One region of the Streptomyces sp. NPDC008121 genome, then DNA from elsewhere that is predicted to be linked to it. Evidence: riboswitches for the same ligand, from Rfam matches in the RefSeq annotation. Region 1 holds a riboswitch; each other region holds the start of a gene.
What was found. Region 1 has a riboswitch for cobalamin ahead of ACFZBD_RS06990 (ABC transporter substrate-binding protein). Riboswitches for the same ligand answer to the same signal wherever they lie in the genome.
Positions count from the first base shown of each region.

Region 2: it holds a riboswitch for cobalamin, as region 1 does, so the genes downstream of both, ACFZBD_RS22425 (hotdog domain-containing protein) here and ACFZBD_RS06990 (ABC transporter substrate-binding protein) in region 1, are expected to answer to the same signal.
Region 3: it holds a riboswitch for cobalamin, as region 1 does, so the genes downstream of both, cobN (cobaltochelatase subunit CobN) here and ACFZBD_RS06990 (ABC transporter substrate-binding protein) in region 1, are expected to answer to the same signal.

Region 1 covers NZ_JBIBHT010000002.1:301,783-304,037, forward strand. The annotation lists gene ACFZBD_RS06980 (hypothetical protein) at 1-17, opposite strand, end outside; gene ACFZBD_RS06985 (methyltransferase domain-containing protein) at 177-815, opposite strand; cobalamin riboswitch at 959-1,143, shown strand; gene ACFZBD_RS06990 (ABC transporter substrate-binding protein) at 1,194-2,225, shown strand; gene ACFZBD_RS06995 (iron chelate uptake ABC transporter family permease subunit) at 2,243-2,255, shown strand, end outside.
Region 2 covers NZ_JBIBHT010000006.1:465,273-467,527, reverse strand. The annotation lists gene ACFZBD_RS22430 (MFS transporter) at 1-804, shown strand, start outside; cobalamin riboswitch at 872-1,026, shown strand; gene ACFZBD_RS22425 (hotdog domain-containing protein) at 1,113-1,577, shown strand; gene ACFZBD_RS22420 (methylmalonyl-CoA mutase family protein) at 1,714-2,255, shown strand, end outside.
Region 3 covers NZ_JBIBHT010000004.1:381,684-383,938, forward strand. The annotation lists gene ACFZBD_RS16050 (cobalamin biosynthesis protein CobG) at 1-818, opposite strand, end outside; cobalamin riboswitch at 865-1,000, shown strand; gene cobN (cobaltochelatase subunit CobN) at 1,039-2,255, shown strand, end outside.

The DNA.
Region 1 (2,255 bases):
GTGTCTGTGTAAGCCATGTTCCCTCCCCTGGGTCCTCCCCGGACCCATGCCCGTCATGATCACACGCGTGTGCGAGTCGAGGGTCCGGGGGGCGCGGCCGCGAAGGGGAGACATCCCGAGGCAGGGGCGGGATCAGGCGTTACGGGGCGGGCTGTACGAGGTCAGGCGGTGCGGGATCAGGCGGTGCGGGTGAGCCGCCACACGTTGTCCACCCGCGTGCCCCGGCGGCCGTCGGGCGCGGTGAGGGCGCGTTCCACGCCCTCCAGCGTGTCCACCCGCCAGGGGTGCGGCAGGGCGAGCGCCGCGAGGACGCCGTCGAGGGTGGGGAACTCCGCGTCGAACGGGTACTCGTGCTTCTCCATCCAGGACGGCCACGCGGCGTGCATGGCGATGAGGAGCGTGCCGCCCGGGGCGACCGCGGCGGCGGCCGACCTGAGCACCCCGTCCTGGTCGAGCGGAACGGGCGACTGCAGGAACTGGGCGCTCACCAGGTCGAAGCCGCCCTCGGGGAAGGTCACTCCGAGGTCGTGCCGCTCGAAGGCGGTCCGGTCGGCGCAGCCGGCCTCCGCCACGTGGGCGGCCGCCCGTTCCAGGGCGGTCGCGGAGATGTCCACGCCGGTCACCCGCCACCCCCGCGAGGCCAGCCACAGGACGTCGCCGCCCTCGCCACAGCCCAGGTCCAGGGCCGTGCCCGGTGTCAGATCGGCGGCCTCCCGCACGAGGAGCGGGTTCGGTTCGCCGCTCCAGACACGGTCGCTCGTGCGGTAGCGCTCTTCCCAGAACTCGGCGGGATCGGTGGGCTTCGGGGTCGGCATCGAGGCTCCTTCGGGACGACTGCGCGGCGCCGGCGGCACCTGGGTCCAGACTCGCCACGGCCCCCCGGCGCGTCAAAGATGCTTGCCGTTTCGGCAACAAGGCGGCGCGGGACCGAGAGGGCGTCCTTTTGCGCCGGAGGCGCGGAACCGTAGGATCACCTGGTCATCACCGCGACGGGAGACAGGAAGCCGGTGCGAAACCGGCACGGTCCCGCCACTGTGACCGGGGAGTGCACCCGTCGAGACGCCACTGCGCGCACCGCGTGGGAAGGCTGGGGTGTACGCCGATCCGGGAGTCAGGAAACTGGCCTGTCGCGGGCCCGATCCGAGGAGCGCGGACTCCCCAGGAGGCTTTTCGTGTACCCCAGTACGTCCCGCATGCCCCGCACGCGCAGCATGCCCCGTCGCCGCCCCGTGCGCGCCGCCGCCCTGGCCCTCGCCCTGTCGGGGGTCCTGCTCACCGGCTGCGGCGCCTCCCCTCAGAGCGGCACCGCCCGGGAGGGCGGCGGCGCGAAGCCCGGTGCGTCCGCCGAGGGTTTCCCCCTCACCGTCGAGAACTGCGGCACGCGCACCACGTACGACAAGCCGCCCTCCCGGGTGGTGACCATCCATCAGCACCCGGCCGAGCTGATGCTGGCCCTCGGTCTGAAGGACCGGATCGTCGGCACGGCCTTCCCCGACTCGGCCGTACTGCCCGCCTTCCGCGAGGACTTCGCGGCGATCCCGGAGCTGGCGAAGAAGGAACCGTCCTTCGAGTCGGTCCTCAACGCGGAACCGGACTTCGTGTACGGCGGCTACGCCAGCGCGTTCGCCGAGAAGGAGGGCCGCTCCCGCAAGGCGTTCGCCGACGCCGGGATCGACACCTACCTCAACCGCGAGTACTGCGGGAAGAAGAAGGTGGCGATGACGGACACGTACGACGAGATCCGCGCCATCGGCTCCCTCTTCGGCGTCGAGGAGCGTGCCGACGCGCTGGTGGCCGACCTTCAGGGGCGCGTGGCAAAGACCGCGGCGACGGTGAAGGGGGCTCCCGCCCTCCCCGTCTTCGTGTACGACAGCGGCGACAAGTCGGCGTTCACCGCCGGAGGCAAGAGCCTCGGCACCGAGGTCATCCGCCTCGCCGGCGGCACCAACGTCTTCGCCGACCTCGACGACGTCTTCGGCGACGTCTCGTGGGAGCAGGTCGTCGCCCGTAAGCCGGAGGTCATCGCCATCTACGACTACGCGGGTGCGGGGAACGTCGAACAGAAGAAGAAGTTCCTGCTGGCGCAGCCGGCCCTCGCCGACGTGCCGGCCGTGAAGAACAAGCGCTTCGTGGTGCTGCCGCTGACGGCGACGCTGGTCGGTGTCCGCGCGCCGTACGCGGTCGAGGACCTCGCCCGCGGGCTGCACCCCGAGCGCTTCCGGTGACGGCACCGGCGAAAGCCGTGTCCGCCGCTC
Region 2 (2,255 bases), on a different contig from region 1:
GTCGCGTGGCTGCTGCTGGGCATCGGGCTGCTCTGGCTGGTCGCGGCGCTGGTCCCGGCGAGGGGAGGCAGGGGCACCGCCGGCAGCGCGACCACCGCGACCCCCGCCCCCACGACCCCGCGCCCGTCCGACCCCGCCCGACACACCGGGCCCCGCACCGGACCGGACGCCCCGCACCGCCCGGGCTTCCGTGCCGAGTTCGTCGAGGGCATACGCGAGGCCCGGCGCCACCCCTGGTTCCTCGCCGGTCTCGCCGCCCTGGTCGCCGTCATCGCCCTCGGCTACTCCGCCACCAGCGTCGCCCTCCCCCTGATCAGCCGGGACCGTTACGGCACCGAGTGGGTGCTCGCCGCGGCCATGACCGCGTACACCGTCGGCGCACTCGGCGGCGCCCTGTTCATCGCCCGCGTCCGACCGCGGTCCCAGGGCTGGGCCGCCTTCGCCGGCCTCGCGGCGTACGGCTTCGCCCCGCTCAGCCTGGTGCTGCCGGTCCACCCGGCGGTGGTGGTCGGCGCCTACGCCGTCGCGGGGATCGGCATCGAGCTGTTCAACGTGCCCTGGTTCACGGCCACGCAGCGCGAGGTCGCGCCGGACAAGCTGGCCCGGGTCTCCTCGCTGGACTTCCTCGTCTCCTACGGTCTGGCGCCGGTCGGTCTCGCCCTGATCGCGCCGGCCATCGGCCTCCTCGGCGTCACGCCGGTCCTCGCGGCGTGCGCCGCCGCCTGCTTCCTCGTCCCGGCCGCCGCGTGCCTGGTGCCCGGCGCACGGCACTTCGCGCGGCCGGCCCCGGAGACCACGGACTGACGCGTCGCGCAGGACGTAGGCTGGAGCGCGCAGCTGGTTCGCCCCGTCCGCCAGGCGGGAGGCGTCGTAAGAGGGAACCCGGTGGGAATCCGGGACTGCCCCGCAGCGGTGAGCGGGAACGACCGCCGTCATACGCACTGGACCCGGCAAGGGCCTGGGAAGCGACGGCCAGTAGGAGACCGCCGGTCGATCCGGTGGACACGCCCGCGAGTCCGAAGACCTGCCCGCTGCCCGCGCACCCGGCCTCCGGGCTCCCCGGCCCCGTGCGCGCGGATCCGACCCGCCGCGACTCGCGAAGGAGAGTTGACGTGGCCGACCACGCCGCCACCCTGCCGTCCCCCGTCCGCAAGACCCCGGCCGATTCCCGGGTGACCCTCGCCCACATCATGAGCGAGCACGACACGAACCTGTACGGGACCATCCACGGCGGGGTCGTGATGAAGCTCATCGACGACGCCGCCGCGGCGGCCGCCGGGCGCCACGCGGACGGTCCCGCCGTGACCGTGTCGGTCGACCGGATGACCTTCCTCGCCCCCGTCCGCTCCGGCGACCTGCTGAGCGTCCACGCCGAACTCGTCCGGGCCGGCCGCACGTCGATGACCGCCGAGGTCCGCGTCACCGCCGAACGCTGGAACGCCTCCGGCCCGACCGCCGAGGTCGCCACCGGCCGCCTCAGCTTCGTCGCCGTCGACGCCGACGGGCGCCCCCGCCCCGTACCGGCGCTCGACCTGCCCGATCCGGCCGGCGCCGACCGACCGGTGGGCGCCGGGTGACGGCCGGCTGACGGCGCTCCCGCTGCCCCGTTCATATAGAACGGATCCGCCCGGAGCTTCAAGAGCGTCCAGGAGAGGGCAAGGTCACAGCTGTGCGGACTGCTGCTCCTTTGTTCCCCTGACCTAGCATCCGAGCATGACAGTCCTTCCCGACGACGGGCTTGCCCTCGCCGCCGATTTCTCCGACGCGTCCCGTGAGCAGTGGCAGGGCCTGGTGGCCGGCGTCCTGCGCAAGTCGGGCAAGGACGTCGAAGGCGCGGCAGCCGAGGACGCCCTGTCCACCACGCTGGAGGACGGGCTTCGCGTCCGTCCGCTGTACGCGGCCGACGACGCCGCGCCCGAGGCCGGCTTCCCCGGGTTCGCCCCGTTCGTGCGGGGCGGCCGCCCCGAGGGCGGCACCCTCGGCGGCTGGGACGTACGGCAACGGCACACGGCCGCCGACTGCGCGGCGGTGCTGGGGGACCTGGAGAACGGCGTCACCTCGCTCTGGCTGGTCGTCGGCGACGGCGGCATCCCGACGGACGCGCTCGACACGGTCCTCGACGGCGTCTACCTCGACCTCGCGCCCGTCGCCCTCGACGCGGGCGACCGGACCGAGGACGCCGCGGCGGAGTTGCTGCGGCTGTACGAGCGCCGTGGCGTCGCCCCCGAGGCGGCGCGCGGCACCCTGGGCGCCGA
Region 3 (2,255 bases), on a different contig from region 1:
ACGCGCCAGGCCCCGGTCCCGGCCGTGCGGGCGGCGGCGAGGAAGGCGTCGGCGGCCGCGAGGGCGGCGCGCGGCGCGTCGGCGGCGGCGACCCGGAACACCTGGCGACCGACCCGCAGGAGCGCGCCGCCCGCGCGCTCCGGGTCGTACCCGTGCTCCGGGTCGTCCGCGTGCTTCGGGTCGTGTCCGTGCTCAGGGTCGTCCGTGTGCTCCGGGCCGTGTCCGTGCTCCGGCGGAGCGGGCGGGCGGACGGCCCCGGCCGTCGCAGCGACCCCCGGCGCCCCCGCCCCCGTTGAGAACAACGTCACATCCGCGCCCAGCCCGCCGACGTCTCCCCGCCCGTCGTCGAAGGCGAAGAGGAAACGGCCGGAAAGCGCTGCCGTCCACGCCCGCGCGCAGAGCAGCGCGTCCAGCTCGCGCGCCCACAACCGCGCGTCCCCGCAACCGTTTCCGTCGATCCCCGCCAGCGGCGAGACCACGATGTTCCGGACGCGTTCGTGGGTGGCGGAGGGCAGCAGTCCGGCCGGGGCGAGCAGCCCCGCGAGGTCGGCCCCGCAGCCCTCGCCGAGGCCGCGCAGCTCCACGTTGCCCCGCGAGGTGACGCTGATCCGCCCGTCGCCCAGCTCCTCCGCCGCCACGGCCAGGGACTCGACCTGACGTACTGTCAACGCGCCTGCGGGCAGCCGCAGTCGGGCCAGGCGCCCGTCGTCGGCGGGGTGCAGGCGCAGCGCCCCCGGGCAGGCGTCGCCACGGTCCCGTATGACGGGTTCGCCCTGGTTGGGCGTGGTGGGTGGGGTGGGCGGCATGGCGGCGAGCATACCCACGTGGTCGCGGGCGACCCTTCGGGCCGCCGCGGGCAGGATCTACTATGCAGACGGCATGGGGTCCCAGGACCCCGGGGAGGAAGCCCGGTGAGAATCCGGCGCGGTCCCGCCACTGTGAGCCCGCCCCGGGAACGGGGGCCGGGTGAGTCAGGAACTCCCGCCGTCCACACGACCACCCGGGGCGCGGACAACCCCGAGGAAGGCCTGCGCTCGCATGCGAATTCTGTTGCTGTCGCACTCCGACACCGACCTGCTCAGCGCCCGCGCGGCCGGCGGTCCGGTCGGGTACCGGTTCGCCAACCCCTCCCGCCTCGCCCCCGGGGACCTTCCCGGGCTGCTCGACGGCGCCGACCTCGTCGTCGTCCGCCTCCTCGGCGGCCTGCGCGCCTGGGAGGACGGCCTGCAGACGCTGCGGGCGACGGAGAAGCCGCTGGTCGTGCTCTCCGGCGAACAGGCCCCGGACGCCCAGCTGATGGAGAGCTCCACGGTCCCCGTCGGCGTCGCCACCGAGGCCCACGCCTACCTCGCGCACGGCGGCCCGGCCAACCTGGAGCAGCTCGCCCGGTTCCTCTCCGACACCGTGCTGCTCACCGGCCACGGTTTCGAGGCCCCGGCCGCCGCCCCCACCTGGGGCCCCCTGGAGCGCGAGCCGAGGCGGACCGACGGCCCGACGGTCGCCGTGCTCTACTACCGCGCCCACCACATGAGCGGGAACACCGCCTTCGTCGACTCCCTCTGCGAGGCGATCGAGGACGCCGGCGCCCGCGCGCTGCCGCTGTACGTCGCCTCGCTGCGGGCCCCCGAGCCCGAGCTGATCGAGACGCTCAGGGGCGCCGACGCGATCGTCACCACCGTCCTCGCGGCGGGCGGCACCAAGCCCGCCGAGGCGCAGGCCGCAGAAATGGGGGTGTCGCGAAGCGACTCGGACAAGGGTGGTGGTGGGCGACGGGCGGGCGAAGAGGCGTGGGACGCGGGGGCGCTCGCCGCCCTCGACGTACCGATCCTCCAGGCGCTCTGCCTCACCGGTTCGCGTGCCGCCTGGGAGGAGAACGACGAGGGGCTCTCGCCGCTGGACGCCGCCAGCCAGGTCGCGGTGCCCGAGTTCGACGGCCGGCTGATCACCGTCCCGTTCTCCTTCAAGGAGATCGACGAGGACGGCCTCCCGGCCTATGTCGCGGACACCGAGCGCGCCGCCCGCGTCGCCGGGATCGCCGTGCGCCACTCCCGCCTGCGGCACATCCCGAACGCCGGGAAGAAGCTCGCCCTGGTCCTCTCCGCGTACCCGACGAAGCACTCCCGGATCGGCAACGCGGTCGGCCTCGACACCCCCGCCTCCGCCGTCGCGCTCCTGCGCCGCCTGCGCGAGGAGGGGTACGACTTCGGCCCCGTCGAGGAGATCCCGGGCCTGGTCTCCGGCGACGGCGACGAGCT